DNA from 2 places in the Paractinoplanes abujensis genome. Region 1 is predicted to be linked to the other one. Evidence: predicted binding sites of a transcription regulator. Region 1 holds the regulator's gene; the other holds the start of a gene.
What was found. Region 1 encodes HspR, which represses chaperone genes until heat shock. Its sites were predicted from a motif close to TTGAGTNNNNNNNACTCAA; they were not measured.
Positions count from the first base shown of each region.

Region 1 (7,515 bases):
CCGCACCGGCCGGACCCGAGGCCGGACGCTGGACGATCTTTCTGCTGGTCGCGGGGGTCACCGTTACGCAGACCGCGATGACGCTGGGTGTCCAGGCGATGCCCCTGTTCGCCGGCGAGGACCTGCACGGCTCGGTGCGCGACGCCGGCCTGATCCTGGGGCTGTGCGCCGCGCTCGAGATCCCGCTGATGCTCGGGTTCGGCTGGCTCTCGACCCGGGTGCCGCTGCGCCGGCTGATCCTGCTCGGTGTGGCGTTCGGCATCGCGTATCAGGCCATCGCGACCGCGGCCGGCTCGGTCTGGGTGCTGGCGGCGGCCCAGCTGCTCAACGCGGCCTTCATCGCGGCGGTCAGCGGGCTGCCCATCTCGTACATGCAGGACCTGATGCCGGCCCATCCGGGACGGGCCACCACGATGATCGCCAACACCTTTCCGCTCGGCCAGATCATCGCCGCGCCCGCGTTCGGGCTGGCCCAGCAGTTCGGCTTCCGGCTCGCGTACGGCATCAATCTCGCCCTGTGCGTGCTCGGCCTGCTGCTCATCCTGGCCACCCGCGACCGCCGGAACGTTCCCGGAGTGCCACAGGATGCCTTAGTGCCCGGAAGGGGTTAGCTCACTGGGCTACCGTGGTGATCGTGCGTGTACGGGTGGAACAGACTCCGCTGCCGGGAATCGGCGTTCGCCACGACCTGGTGACCTCGTCGGGGCGTACGGTCGGCGTCGTCTCGCACCGCAACGGCCGTCGCGACCTGGTCCTCTACGACGTGGACGACCCCGACTCGTGCCTGGCCTCGATCCCGCTGACCGACGACGAGGCCGAGGCCCTGGCCGACGTGCTCGGCGCCTCGCTCATGCTGGGGCAGCTGGCCGGGCTCCGGCAGCAGGCGTCCGGGCTGCTCACCGAGCAGATCGCGTTGCCCGCGGGCTCGCCGTTCGTGGGCCGCAAACTGGGCGACACCCGCACCCGTACGCGCACCGGCGCCTCGATCGTGGCCGTGATGCGCGACCGTGAGGTGGTCGCTTCACCCGGCCCCGACTTCGTCTTCGAGGCGAACGACGTCGTGGTCGCGGTCGGCACCCGGTCGGGCCTGGACGGCGTCTCTGCCATCCTGGCCGGCGACACCGACGACTAGGCCGCGGTCACCTCCGGTGCACGGGACGACGATCCTCCTCATCGAGGTCGGCGCGCTGCTCTTCGCGCTCGGCATGCTCGGGCGTCTGGGCCGCCGCTTCGGGCTCTCCCCCATCCCGCTCTATCTGCTGGCCGGGCTGGCGTTCGGCCACGGCGGCCTGGTGCCGCTGTCGGCCAGCGAGGAGTTCATCGAGATCGGCGCCTCCATCGGCGTCATCCTGCTGCTGGTCATGCTCGGCCTGGAATACTCGGCCGGCGAGCTTGTCGGCAACCTGCGCGCCGCGGCCCCGGCCGGAGTGATCGACGCCGTCTTCAACGCGCTGCCCGGCGCCGCGTTCGCGTTCCTGATGGGCTGGGACTGGCGGGCCGCGCTGGTGCTGGCCGGCATCACCTGGGTGTCCTCCTCGGGCGTGATCGCCAAGGTGCTGGGCGACCTGGGCCGGCTCGGCAACCGGGAGACGCCGGTGATCCTCTCGGTGCTGGTCATCGAGGACCTGGCCATGGCGTTCTACCTGCCCCTGGTCACCGCCGTGCTGGCCGGCGTGGGGCTGATCGGCGGTCTCAAGTCGCTGGGCGTCGCGGTCGTCACCGTGCTCGCCGTGCTGGTCGTCGCGATCCGGTACGGCCGCCAGATCAGCGCCCTGATCTCGGCCCGCGACGCCGAGGCGCTGCTGCTCGGAGTGTTCGGCCTGACCCTGTTCGTGGCCGGGGTGGCCGAAGAGCTGAACGTCTCCGCGGCCGTCGGCGCGTTCCTGGTCGGCATCGCGATCTCGGGTCCGGTGGCCCACCACGCGACCGAGATGCTGTCGCCGCTGCGCGACCTGTTCGCCGCGGTCTTCTTCGTCTTCTTCGGCCTGTCCACGGATCCCGCCGCCATGCCTCCGGTGCTGCTGCCGGCGCTGGGTCTGGCCGCGATCACGATGCTGACCAAGGTGCTGACCGGTTACCTGGCCGCCAAGCGGGTGGGCATCGCCCTGCCGGGCCGGTTGCGCGCCGGGTTGTCCCTCATGCCGCGCGGCGAGTTCTCGATCGTCATCGCCGGACTGGCCGTCGCCTCGGGGGTCGAACCTGGGCTCGCCCCGCTGGCGACGGCGTACGTGTTGATCACTGTGGTGTCCGGTCCGATGCTGGCCCGGCTGCCCGATTACGAGTGGTTCAAGACCTTCATCCGCAGGTGGCGGCAGCCGTCGCGGCCTGCGGTGCAACCCCGTACGGCGGAGGATTGACGCTCAGGCTGCATTAAGTTACTAGCAAGTATCTAATTGTGAGCCCTTGACACTTTCGCAAGACATCAACTTCGCGCTACCGTTCCCTCCCGACAACTGACAGTCATCAGATTTTTCTCGGGCGGCGACGTGGCAGTGCGTGAGTCGACTTTCTTTGGTTTCGCGAATCCGGTCGATCCCCGGCCGGAGGAGCTGCAGGCGTGGGCCTACCACCCGGAAGCCGTGCCCTTAAGCAGCATGCCTCCGGACTGGGACCTGCTGATCTCCGGTGACGTCCTCGCGCCGACACTGTTCGAGCTGGCCATGGACAGGCAGTGCCCGGCCCGCCGCTTCGCGCAGCACTGCATGTATATCTACGCCGCCGACGGGGTCCGGCAGAATGCCTCCGGCCAGCGCAAACGGCGGCTGAAGAAGTTCGTCGAGCGGGCCGAGGAGGTCGGCGACGAGCCGATGTCGATCTGGGCGCACAACTGCCGCGTCCTGATGAGCCGCCCCGAGATCTTCGACTACTCCGACTGGATCGAGGGCGGTCTGGTGCGGCATCAACGCCGGCTGGGTTTGTTCAACCGGCGCTAGACGAAAACGGCCCCGCTGAGCGGGGCCGTTTTTCGTTCACCTGTCAGCAGCTCGTCGGGGACGCCACACGACCAGGGCGGTCGAGGGACGTTCCTGACGCACCAGGTCGCGCCCGGCGTACGGGCTCTCGAGCTGGGCGATCCGGGTGTACGCCTCGGACAACTCCTGCTCGAGCTCGGCCAGCCGCTGCTGGAGGTCGCCCACCAGCTGCTCGAGGCCGATGATGCGCTTGATCCCGGCCAGGTTGACGCCTTCTTCCTGGCTGAGCTTCTGCACCTCACGCAGCAGCGCGACGTCGCGCTCGCTGTACCGGCGTCCACCGCCACCGGCCCGGCCCGGCTGCACCAGCCCGAGCCGGTCGTACTGCCGGAGGGTTTGCGGGTGCATCCCGGCCAGGCGAGCCGCGACCGAGATGATCAGGACCTTCGCGTCGGAGGTCTGCTCGACCGAGATGCTGATCTCCTCATGCATAATCCACCTCCTAGTCGCCGACCTAACTGTTCCGGCGCACCCGAGCCTCGAGCCGCTCCCGCCCGGCGGGTGGGGTCAGCTTGGCGAACCGCTCCAGCGCGTCCCGGGCCTCCCCCGTGACTCCTCCCGGCACCTGCACGTCGACCGTGACGATCAGGTCTCCGGGTGGTCCGTCCTTGCGCGTGATTCCCTTGCCGCGCGCCCGCAGTTTGCGGCCGCTCGGCGTGCCCGGCGGCACCCGCAGGGTGACCGGGCCGTCCAACGTCGGCACTCGCAGATCAGCGCCGAGCACCGCCTCGGCGATGGTGATCGGCACGACCAGGGTCAGATCGTCGCCCGTCCGGCCGAACAATTCGTCCGGTCGCACGCCCACCTGCACGTAGAGGTCGCCCGCGGGACCGCCCCGGTCGCCCGGCTCACCCCGGCCGCTGAGCCGGATGCGCTGACCGTCGGCGACGCCGGCCGGGAACCGGACGTTGATCGTGCGGTTCTTGGTGACCCCGCCCGTGCCCCGGCACTCCGGGCACTTCTGGTCGACGATCGTGCCCGCGCCCTGGCAGTCCCGGCACGGCTCGGAGAAGCTGAACGACCCCTGATTACGGGAGATCAGGCCACTGCCGGCGCACTGCGGACAGGTGCGCGGCGAGGTGCCGGGCTTGGCCCCGTTGCCGTGGCAGGTCTCGCACTCGCCGGCCGAGCGCAGCGTGAGCGGCAGGGTGGTGCCCCGCACGGCCTGCGCGAAGTCCAGCGTCACCTCGGTCTCGACATCCCGGCCGCGGCGGGGACCGCCACGGCGTGCGGCGCCGCCTCCAGGACCGCCGCCCGAAAATATCGAGGAGAATATGTCCGAGAAGCCCGCGCCGCCGAAGCGCCGGTCACCGGCCGCGCCACCCTGCGCGCCCGCGCCGCTGAACCCGCCGAACAGGTCGGACGGGTCGAACTGGGCCCCGCCGGCGCCGGACCGGGCGCCGCGGCGGAATGCGCCCGAGCCGAACAGCGAGCGCATCTCGTCGTACTCTTTGCGCTTCTTGTCGTCCGAGAGCACGTCGTACGCCTCGGAGGCGGCCTTGAACTTCTCCTCCGCCTCCTTGTTGCCCGGGTTGCGGTCCGGGTGCAGATCGCGGGCGAGCTTCCGGTACGCCTTCTTGATCTCGTCGGTCGGAGCGGACTTGGGCACGCCGAGAACGGCATAGAAGTCCTTTTCGAGCCAGTCCTTCGAGCTCATCCCGCCTCCCCCCTCCTGCGGCAGGTCCCGCCTGCCGCGGCGCGGCAGGCGGGACGAACATGTGAGATCACTCGGGGTCGGCCACCGCGACCAGCGCGGGTCGCAGCAGCCGCTCGCCCAGGTTGTAACCGCGCCGCATGACCTCGACGCAGGTCGGCTCGGTGACGTCCGCAGACGTCTGGTGAGCGACCGCCTCGTGGCGGTTGGGGTCGAACGGGTCGCCCTTCTCGCCGAAGGCCACCAGGCCGAGCTTGCCGGTGACCGTGGTCAGCGACTCGGCCACCGAGGCGAACGGGCCGACCAGGTCGCCGTGCTCGCGCGCCCGGTCGATGTCGTCCAGCACCGGCAGCAGCGAGGTCAGCACCGCACCGGTGGTCTGCTCGGCCGCCGCGCCCCGGTCGCGGTCGACCCGCTTGCGGTAGTTGGCGTACTCGGCGGTGACCCGTTGCAGGTCGTGGGTGCGCTCCTCGAGCTCGGTCCGCAGCGCCTCGAGTTCGGCGCCGAGGGCCGGCTTGGCCTCCTCGGGCTCAGCTTCTTCAGCGGTCACGGGTGCCTCGTCCTCGGGCTCGGCGGCGCGGTGTGCACCGACCGTGGCCTTGCCCTTGGCCGCGGGGGCCTCGGGCTCGGCCTTCGCATCGATCTTGCGACGGTCCCGGATGACGACCCGCTCGGTCGCCTGACCGTCGTTCTCGTCGTCCGTGGCGGTCACTTCTTGTCGTCCTCCACGATCTCGGCGTCGACGACGTCGTCGGCGCCGCCCGCGGACGGGCCGGCGTTGGCGGCACCGGGGGCACCCGCGGCGCTCGGGCCACCGGTGGTGGCACCGCCGGGCGCACCCTGCGGGCCGTCGGCGCCGGGGCCTGCCTGCGGAGCGTCACCCTGCGAGTACAGCAGGGAACCGGCCTCCTGCGAAACCTGCGACAGCCGCTCGTGGGCCGACTTGATCTTCTCGATGTCGGTGCCACCGAGCGCGCCCCGCAGCTCACCCAGGGCCTCGCCGATCTTGGTCTTGCTCTCCTCGGGCAGCTTGTCGCCGCTCTCGGCCAGGAACTTCTCGGTCTGCCACTGCAGCTGCTCGGCCAGGTTGCGGGCCTCGGCGTCGTCCTTGCGCTTCTTGTCGTCGTCCGCGTGGTCCTGCGCGTCGCGCATCATGCGCTCGATGTCTTCCTTCGGCAGCGCGGAGCCGCCGGTGATCGTCATCTTCTGCTCCTTGCCCGTGCCCAGGTCCTTGGCGGACACGTGCACGATGCCGTTCGCGTCGATGTCGAAGGAGACCTCGATCTGCGGGACGCCGCGGGGCGCCGGCGCGATGCCGCTGAGCTCGAAGGTGCCGAGCTTCTTGTTGTACGCGGCCATCTCGCGCTCGCCCTGGAAGACCTGGATCAGCACGGAGGGCTGGTTGTCCTCGGCGGTCGTGTAGACCTCGGAGCGGTGCGCCGGGATGGTGGTGTTGCGCTCCACCAGCTTGTGCATGATGCCGCCCTTGGTCTCGATGCCCAGCGAGAGCGGGGTGACATCGAGCAGCAGGACGTCCTTGACCTCACCCTTGAGCACACCGGCCTGCAGGGCGGCGCCGACGGCGACGACCTCGTCCGGGTTGACGCCCTTGTTGGGCTCGCGGCCGATCATGCTCTTGACCAGGTCGGCCACGGCCGGCATACGGGTCGAGCCACCGACCAGGATGACGTGGTCGACGTCGGACAGCTTGACGTCGGCGTCCTTGATCGCGGACTCGAACGGGCCCTTGCAGCGGTCGAGCAGATCCTGCGTCATGCGCTGGAACTCGGCGCGGCTGAGCGACATGTCGAGGTGCAGCGGGCCGTCCGGGCCGGCCGTGATGTACGGCAGGTTGATGCTGGTGGTGGTGGCCGCGGAGAGCTCGATCTTCGCCTTCTCGGCGGCCTCACGCAGACGCTGCAGGGCCATCTTGTCGGCCCCGAGGTCGATGCCGTGCTCGCCGCGGAAGGTCTTGATCAGGTGGTCGATGATCCGCTGGTCCCAGTCGTCGCCACCGAGGTGGTTGTCACCCGAGGTCGACTTGACCTCGATGACGCCGTCGCCCAGCTCGAGCAGCGAGACGTCGAAGGTGCCGCCGCCGAGGTCGAAGACCAGGACGGTCTGCTCCTTGGAGCCCTTGTCGAGCCCGTACGCCAGGGCGGCGGCGGTGGGCTCGTTGACGATCCGCAGGACGTTGAGGCCGGCGATCTCGCCCGCCTCCTTGGTGGCCTGGCGCTGGGCGTCGTTGAAGTAGGCCGGGACGGTGATGACCGCGTCCGTGACCGTCTCACCGAGGTAGGCCTCGGAGTCGCGCTTCAGCTTCATCAGGACCCGCGCCGAGATCTCCTGCGGGGTGTACTTCTTGCTGTCGATGTCGATCGACCAGTTGGTGCCGACCTCCCGCTTGACCGAGCGGATCGTCCGGTCCGGGTTGGTCACCGCCTGGCGCTTCGCGACCTCGCCGACGAGCACCTCGCCGTTGCGGGCGAAGGCGACGATGGACGGGGTCGTCCGGGAGCCCTCCGCATTGGCGATAACGGTGGGCTCGCCTCCTTCCAGAACGCTGACGCAGGAGTTCGTGGTGCCGAGGTCGATGCCGACCGCACGTGCCATGGTGGTTCCTCAATTCCGGGTTGCTCAGACAAGGTTGAGTGCAACGGACTCAATGATGCCACGGGCATGCTCGTCGTCAAGTCGAAGTTGAGTCTCCCTGACGCAACTGCCAGGCATCTCACAGCGCACCAGCAGTTCGGTAGATACCTGTCCGGTCACGGCATACCGGCCGCTGTTGTCCCGCATGCATAGATCGGGCACTCTTTACCCGTGACGACGCACGGTGACGCGGTCGGTCCGTCGGCCCTGTCCGCCGCACCCGCTGCCACGCAAGAC
Region 1 covers NZ_JACHMF010000001.1:6,693,750-6,701,264, forward strand. The annotation lists gene BKA14_RS30650 (sugar efflux transporter) at 1-611, shown strand, start outside; gene BKA14_RS30655 (cation:proton antiporter regulatory subunit) at 635-1,132, shown strand; gene BKA14_RS30660 (cation:proton antiporter) at 1,149-2,357, shown strand; gene BKA14_RS30665 (hypothetical protein) at 2,487-2,933, shown strand; gene BKA14_RS30670 (heat shock protein transcriptional repressor HspR) at 2,970-3,404, opposite strand; gene dnaJ (molecular chaperone DnaJ) at 3,427-4,629, opposite strand; gene grpE (nucleotide exchange factor GrpE) at 4,697-5,338, opposite strand; gene dnaK (molecular chaperone DnaK) at 5,335-7,239, opposite strand.

Region 2 (7,515 bases), 3.4 Mb from region 1:
GGCCGGTGTCGCCGTCGCCGCCGCGCTGACCGGGTGGTACCGGCGAAGCCGTAAGAGGTTGGAAAGACCCGGGGGCGACGACGATCGGTAGCGTGGGCGAGGTGGAACATCAGGTGCTGGTCGTCGACGACGACCCGACGGTCAGCGACGTCGTGCGCCGCTATCTGGAACAGTCCGGCTGCCGGGTGCGCCTGGCCGCCGACGGGTCCGCCGCCCTGGCCGCGGTGGCCGCCGAACGGCCCGACCTCGTGGTCCTCGACGTGATGATGCCGGGCCTGGACGGCCTCGAGGTGTGCCGGCGCCTGCGCCACGACCAGCCGGACCTGCCGGTGGTCATGCTGACCGCGCTGGGGGAGGAGGCCGACCGGGTGCTCGGGCTCGAGATCGGCGCCGACGACTACGTCACCAAGCCGTTCTCGCCCCGCGAGCTGGTGCTGCGCATCCGCTCGGTGCTGCGCCGGGCCGGGACGCCGCCCGCGGAACCGGAACCCGCCGCGATCTTCCACGACGGCGACCTGACCGCCGACACCGCCCGCCGGGTCGCCTGGCTGGGAGGCGAGCGGTTGCAGCTCACCGTGCGTGAGTTCGATCTGCTGGAGTTCCTCCTGCGGCACCCGGGGCGGGCCTGGTCGCGCGCCGACCTGCTCGGCAAGGTGTGGGGCTGGCAGATCGGCGACCAGTCGACAGTCACCGTGCACGTGCGCCGGTTGCGCGAGAAGATCGAGGACGATCCGGCCGCCCCGCGCCGCATCCTCACCGTGTGGGGCATCGGTTACCGGTACGAGGCGGAGGCCGGCTCCCGGTGAGGGACATGGTGCTGATCGGCCTGTACGCCCTTGCGGCGGGGGGCCTGGTGAGCGTGGCCGGGGCCGGTGCGCTGCGCCTGCTGCGCGACCGCTCGATCCTGGTGCACGTGGTCGCGCTGCTGGTGATCACGGTCGTCGCGGTGGCCGCCGGCGTGGCCGCGGTCGCCCGGGCGATGTTCCTGTCCGCCCACGACCTGCAGGTGGTGCTGGTCACGGTGACCGCCGCGGCCGTGGTCAGCCTCGCGGTCGGGGTGACGTTCGGCCGGCGGCTGGCCGTCGCGGCGGTCTGGGCGCAGGAGGCCCGCGACCGGGAACGGCGCCTCGAGGCGGGCCGCCGCGAGCTGGTCGCGTGGGTCTCGCACGATCTGCGGACGCCGCTGGCCGGGCTGCGGGCGATGGCCGAGGCCCTCGAGGACGGGGTCGTGCGCGACCCGGCGACCGTGGGTGAGTACCACCGGCGGATCCGGACCGGCACCGACCGGCTGACCCAGCTCGTCGACGACCTGTTCGAGCTGTCCCGGATCAACGCGGGCACCCTGCGCCTGGCGCCGACGGTCGTCCCGCTGCGCGAGGTGGTCTCGGACGCCCTGGCCGGCGTCGCGCCCCTGGCCGCGGGCCGGCGGATCACCCTGCTGGCCGCGGAGACCGGCTGGCCGCGGGTGCGGGCGGGGGAGCGGGAGCTGGCCCGGGTCGTGAGCAATCTGCTGATCAACGCGGTGCACTACACCCCCGAGGACGGCACCGTGCAGGTCGACGCGGGCCGCGACGCCGACGACGTGTGGCTGGCGGTCTCGGACACCTGCGGCGGCATCCCCGACGACGATCTGCGCCGGGTCTTCGACGTGGCCTTCCGCGGTGAGCGGGCCCGCACCCCGGACCGCGGCGCCGGGGGTGGGCTGGGCCTGGCCATCGTGCGTGGGCTGGTCGAGGCGCACGGGGGCCGGGTCAAGGTGCGCAACCACGGCGCCGGCTGCCGGTTCGAGGTGCGCCTGCCCGCGGCCTGAGGCGGCCCCGGGTCACGCCACGGCGACCTGTGAGCGGAGCCGGGCGCTCAGGTCGGGCCCGCTCATCGGGCGGGCGAAGTGGAAGCCCTGGGCGCGGTCGTAGCCGAGGGCGGCCATCCGGGTTGCCTGCTCCGCGGTCTCGATGCCCTCGGCCACCGCCTGTACGGCGAAGGCCCGCGCCATCTGGGCCACGGCGTCGGCGATGGCGTCCGAGCCGCCGCTCCCGGGCACGAACGAGCGGTCCAGTTTGATCTGGTGCACCGGGCATGTGGCGAGCAGGCTGAGCGTCGATGCGCCGGTGCCGAAGTCGTCCAGCGACAGCCGTACGCCGAGGTCGCGCAGGCCCTGCAGGTTCTCCGCGGTGGCGCCGCCACCGACCGCGACCGACTCGGTGATCTCGACGGTGAGGCGGTGCGGGGGCAGTCCGCTGTCGCGCAGCGCGGCCGCCACCACGTCGGGGAAGCCGGCGTCGCGCAGCTGCCGGGCCGAGACGTTGACCGACACGGTGAGCTCGCCCGGCCAGGTCGCGGCCTCGCGGGTGGCGGCGCGCAGCACCCAGGTGCCGAGCGTCACGATCAGGCCGGACCGTTCGGCGGTCTCGATGAAGGCGCCCGGGCCGACCAGGCCCTCGTCGGGGTGCTGCCAGCGCACGAGGGCCTCGGCGCCGGTGATCCGGCCGTCCGGCAGCGTGACCACCGGCTGGAAGTACACCACCATCTGATCGGCGAGGATGGCCGTACGCAGGGCGGTGGCCCGCCGGTTGAGTTCGGCGCCGCGCGCCTCCATGCCCGCGCGGTAGCGCTCGTAGCCGCCGTCGCCGCGCTCCTTGGCCGCGTACATGGCGATGTCGGCCCGGCGCAGCAGGTCGCCCGCGTCGTCCCCGCCGTGCCCGTCGACCACGCCGAAGCTGGCCCGCACGGTCATCGGCTCGCCGTCGACCACCGCCGGTTCCAGCAGGCCGGCGGCGATCCGGGTCAGCACCTGGTCGACGTCGGCCCCGGCCAGCCCGTCGAAGAGGATGGCGAACTCGTCGCCGCCCAGCCGGGCCACCGTGTCGGCCGGTCGCACGCCGGCCTGCATCCGTCCGGCCACGTGCACGAGCAGGGCGTCGCCGGTGGCGTGGCCCAGGGTGTCGTTGACGATCTTGAAGTCGTCCAGGTCGACCAGCACGATGCTGACCGGCTGCTCCGGGCCGGCGCCGGCCACCGCGGCCGCGACCCGATCGCCGAACAGCGTGCGGTTGGCCAGGCCGGTCAGCATGTCGTGGCTGGCCTCGTAGCTGAGCCGCTCCTGCACCGACCGGGTCTCGGTGATGTCGCGCGCGTTGCTGACGACACCGGCTACGGCGGGCTCGTGGGTCAGGTTGGCCACGATCGTCTCGAGCCACCGGTACGTCCCGTCGGCGTGCCGCAGGCGGAACTGGAACGTCGCGGTCCGGCCGGGCTCGGCCACCAACGCCTCGAACTGCCGGCGGACGGTCACGTCCTCGGGGTGCATCAGGGGTGTCAGGTCGGTGCCGACCAGGTCGTCGGGGTGGACGCCGAGCACGTTCTGCGCGGCCGGGCTGGCGTAGGTGACCGTGCCGTCGGGCGCGGCGATCGTGACCAGGTCGGTGGAGTTCTGCACGAGCCGGCGGAACCGCTCCTCCTGCACCCCGATCCGGGCCAGCAAGGCATCGTTCTGCCGGAACGCGATCAGCTGACGCACCACCACGATCACGGTGAGCGTGACCGCGACACCGTCGATCAGCATGCCGTCGCCGGTGCCCCGGACGTCGTGATAGACCACCATCGCGTCGACCGCGGCGATGGCCACGTACGGCATCAGGTTGTAACCGCGCCGCGCCCGCCGCGGACGGCCACCGGCCGCGCTGTCCACCACCTGCACCCGGGCGCCGACCGCGGCCGTCCAGGCGGCCAGCGGCAGCACCAGCACGAGCAGGTTGACGACGGACTCCCGGGGGTCGAGGAAGGCGATCGCCGAGCCGAGCCCTCCGATCACCGCCGACGCGCCGATCCAGTTGAGCCCGCGCCGGGCGAACGAGTCGACGCCCGACAGCACGACCCGGGCCGCCAGGTAGACGCCGTTGAGGCCGGCGCCCATGATGACGACCGCGGCCAGCACGCGGGCCGGCGTGACGGTGCCGCCGGCGAACTGCTGCGACGCCGCGAAGTGCCAGATCAGCAGCCCGGCCGCGGCCGACAGCGTGCCCAGGTCGAGCCACACGCCGATCTTGCGGGCGCGGCTGCGGGCGCTGACCGGCAGGCCGATCAGCGGCGCGGTGAGCATGACGCCGCCTACGATGTGCAGCGCCACCGAGACCGGCACCACCCAGACGGCGGCGCCCAGCTCGGCCGTGATCCGCAGCACCGCGACGCCGGTGAACAGCCAGGTCCCGATTTCGATCTTGCGCCAGTACCGCTGGACCACGGGCGCGGCGGCCGGGTCGGTCTGCACCCGCCGGCACAGCAGCTGGGTCAGCCCGATGATGGCGATCATCGGCAGCCAGTTCACCGGCGCGGGCCACAACGGTCCCGCGACCTCCTGCGCGAAGAACGCGATCAGATTGACGACCGACAGTGCGGTGGCAGCCTGGAACGCCCGATCGGCGAAGATCGGCGGGGAGCCGGGCGCGGAGGACACGTCCTACTTTCGGCAGCCCTGTGACCGAGAGTAGTTATTTCGCTACGGCTTGCGGCCTGCTGCTGTGTCGCGCTGATCGCGGGACGGTCAGCAGGAGGCCTTGCCGTTGACCTTCTCGGTGCTGTGCCGCTGGTAGCCCACCTCGGCCCCGCCCTTGAGGTAGAGGCTGTTGCAACGGTGGCTGGCCGGCGTGCGGTGGGCGACGAAGCTGGCCGTGGTGACCGTGTTGCCCTCGAACGTCACGTGGCTCAGGTCGCCGTCGAGGATGGGCGGGTCCTGGGAGCCGGTGCTGGAGATGGTGTTCCCGGTGAAGGAGATCTTGGCGGAGGCGATGGCGAAGTTGTTGTCGGTGTGCAGCACCATGCCGCCGTGCGCGTTGCGGAACGTGTTGTTGCGGATCCGGATGTTGTTGGCCGACGAGTCGGGCTGGTCGGCGCCGATCTCCAGCACGCCCTGCGTGTTCGAGCCCTTGCTGTGGTGCACGTCCAGGTTGTCGGCGTAGTTCCACACCTCGACGAACCCGCCGTCGTGCCCGTAGTCCTGGCTCGGGGCCCGGCAGTCGGTGCAGCTGCTGTAGCCGATCTCGACGTTGTGCGCCTCGACCAGGAAGCCGACCGCACCGTAGTCGTCGTCGCCGCCCGGAGTGTCCTTGATCATGTGCAGGTCGCGCACGGTCACCTTGTCGGCGAAGGTGTCGGCCGCCCGGAACTGCACGCCCACACCCGCGTCGTCGACCACGGTGGAGCGCACGCCGCTGTTCGAGCCGTGCACCACGATGCCGTTCTTCAGCGCGTTGGTGACCCGGATGTTCTCGACGACCTGATAAGCCCCCGACAGCAGCACGACGCTCTCGTCGTCGGCCCGGCCGCCGTTGATGACCGGGAGCGCCCCCGACCCGTACGCGGTCAGTTTGATCGGTTTGGCCTTGGTGCCGTCGCCACGGAGCCGGACCAGCGTCTGCCAGCTGCACCCGCGGGCCAGCCCGACGACCGTGCCCGCGTCGAGCGACCGCGACGTCGCGGCGTCGACACTCCTCAGGGGCTTGGCCAAAGATCCGTTGTTACCGTCGTCACCTTTCTTGCAGTCGACGTGGATGTCGACCTTGACCGCGGCGGCCGTCGCTTTCGGCGCCGGCGGCGAGGTGAGGTACACGGCCGGCCCGAGGCTGGGGGCGACGCTGACGGTTGCTGAGGGTGATGGCGCTGCCGAGGTCACGGCGGCCGTCGTGGGGGCAGCGGTGCTGCTCACGGGCTTGGTTTCCGCGGGTGACCAGCGGGCGAAGGCGAAGACGCCACCCGCAGTGACCGCCGCGGCGGCGAACACCAGCGGGAGACGGAGTCGTCTGCTCAGCATGGCGGACACCCTAGCGGAACGGCGGCCATCGAGGTTTTGACCAGGATCGATGCCCGCTCGTGTTCGCTCGCAGTGAACGCCGGAAGATCCGCGAAGGCCCCGAGGTTGAGCCGCTCATACTCAACCTTTCGGAGGTGCCGGGTGGCCACCAAACGACTCCCCGTGTTGTTCCTAGACGACATCGTCCTGCTGCCGGGCATGGTCGTGCCGGTCGAGCTGGACGAGGCGGCCCAGGCCGCCGTTGACGCGGCCCGCACCTCGGCCGGCTCCGAGCTGCTCATCGCCCCGCGCCTGGAGGACCGCTACGCGTCCCACGGTGTGGTCGCGAGCGTCAAGCAGGTCGGCAAGTCCCGCGGCGGCACCCCCGCCGCCGTGCTGCGCACCGGCGAACGCGCCCGCATCGGCAGCGGCGTGACCGGTCCCGGCGCGGCGCTGTGGGTCGAGGCCGAGCCGGTCGCGGCCGTCGCGCCCACCGAGCACGCCCGCGAGCTCGCCGCCGAGTACAAGAAGCTGGTCGTCTCGGTGCTCCAGCGCCGCGAGGCGTGGCAGGTCATCGACTCCGTCAGCGCCATCGACGACCCCGGTGACCTGGCCGACACCGCCGGCTGGGCGCCCTACCTGACCAACGACCGCAAGCGCGACCTGCTGGAGACGCCCGACGTCGAGGCCCGCCTCGAGCGGCTGATCGAGTGGACCCGCGACTTCCTGGCCGAGTCCGAGGTCAGCGACAAGATCGAGCACGACGTCCGCGAGTCGGTCGAGAAGCGCAACCGCGAATACCTGCTGCGCGAGCAGCTCAAGGCCATCCGCAAGGAGCTCGGCGAGGACCAGGCCGAGGGCAACGACGACTACCGGGCCCGCGTCGAGGCGGCCGACCTGCCCGACGGAGTGCGGGAGGCCGCGCTGCGCGAGGTGGGCAAGCTCGAGCGGGCGGGCGACCAGAACCCCGAGGCGGGCTGGATCCGCACGTGGCTCGACACCGTGCTCGACCTGCCCTGGAACGAGCGCACCACCGACAACACCGACCTGGCGGCGGCCCGCGCCGTGCTCGACGCCGACCACCACGGCCTGGACGAGGTCAAGGACCGCATCGTCGAATACCTCGGCGTGCGGGCCCGGCGCGAGTCGCGGCACCTGGAGAAGATCGGCGGCCGGGGTTCGGGCGCGGTGATCCTGCTGGCCGGCCCGCCCGGCGTCGGCAAGACCTCCCTCGGCGAGTCCGTCGCCCGCACCCTGGGCCGCAAGTTCGTCCGGGTGGCCCTGGGCGGCGTGCGCGACGAGGCCGAGATCCGCGGCCACCGCCGTACGTACGTGGGCGCTCTGCCCGGCCGCATCGTGCGCGCCATCAAGGAGTCGGGCTCGATGAACCCGGTCGTGCTCCTGGACGAGGTCGACAAGGTCGGCAGCGACTACCGCGGCGACCCCGCGGCGGCCCTGCTCGAGGTGCTCGACCCGGCGCAGAATCACACGTTCCGCGACCACTACCTCGACCTGGACCTCGACCTGTCCGACGTGCTGTTCATCGCGACCGCGAATGTGCTGGACACGATCCCGCAGGCGCTGTTCGACCGGATGGAGCTCATCTCGATCGACGGCTACACCGAGAGCGACAAGGTGGCCATCGCCCGCGACTTCCTCGTGCCCCGGCAACTGGAGCGGGCCGCGCTGCAGACGGGCGAGGTGACCGTCACGGAGGAGGCCCTGCGCGA
Region 2 covers NZ_JACHMF010000001.1:3,287,597-3,295,111, reverse strand. The annotation lists gene BKA14_RS14855 (hypothetical protein) at 1-91, shown strand, start outside; gene BKA14_RS14850 (response regulator transcription factor) at 102-806, shown strand; gene BKA14_RS14845 (sensor histidine kinase) at 803-1,810, shown strand; gene BKA14_RS14840 (putative bifunctional diguanylate cyclase/phosphodiesterase) at 1,823-4,453, opposite strand; gene BKA14_RS14835 (right-handed parallel beta-helix repeat-containing protein) at 4,541-5,806, opposite strand; gene lon (endopeptidase La) at 6,005-7,515, shown strand, end outside.
Region 2: the regulator HspR is predicted to act here: its motif matches at 5,912-5,930, upstream of lon (endopeptidase La).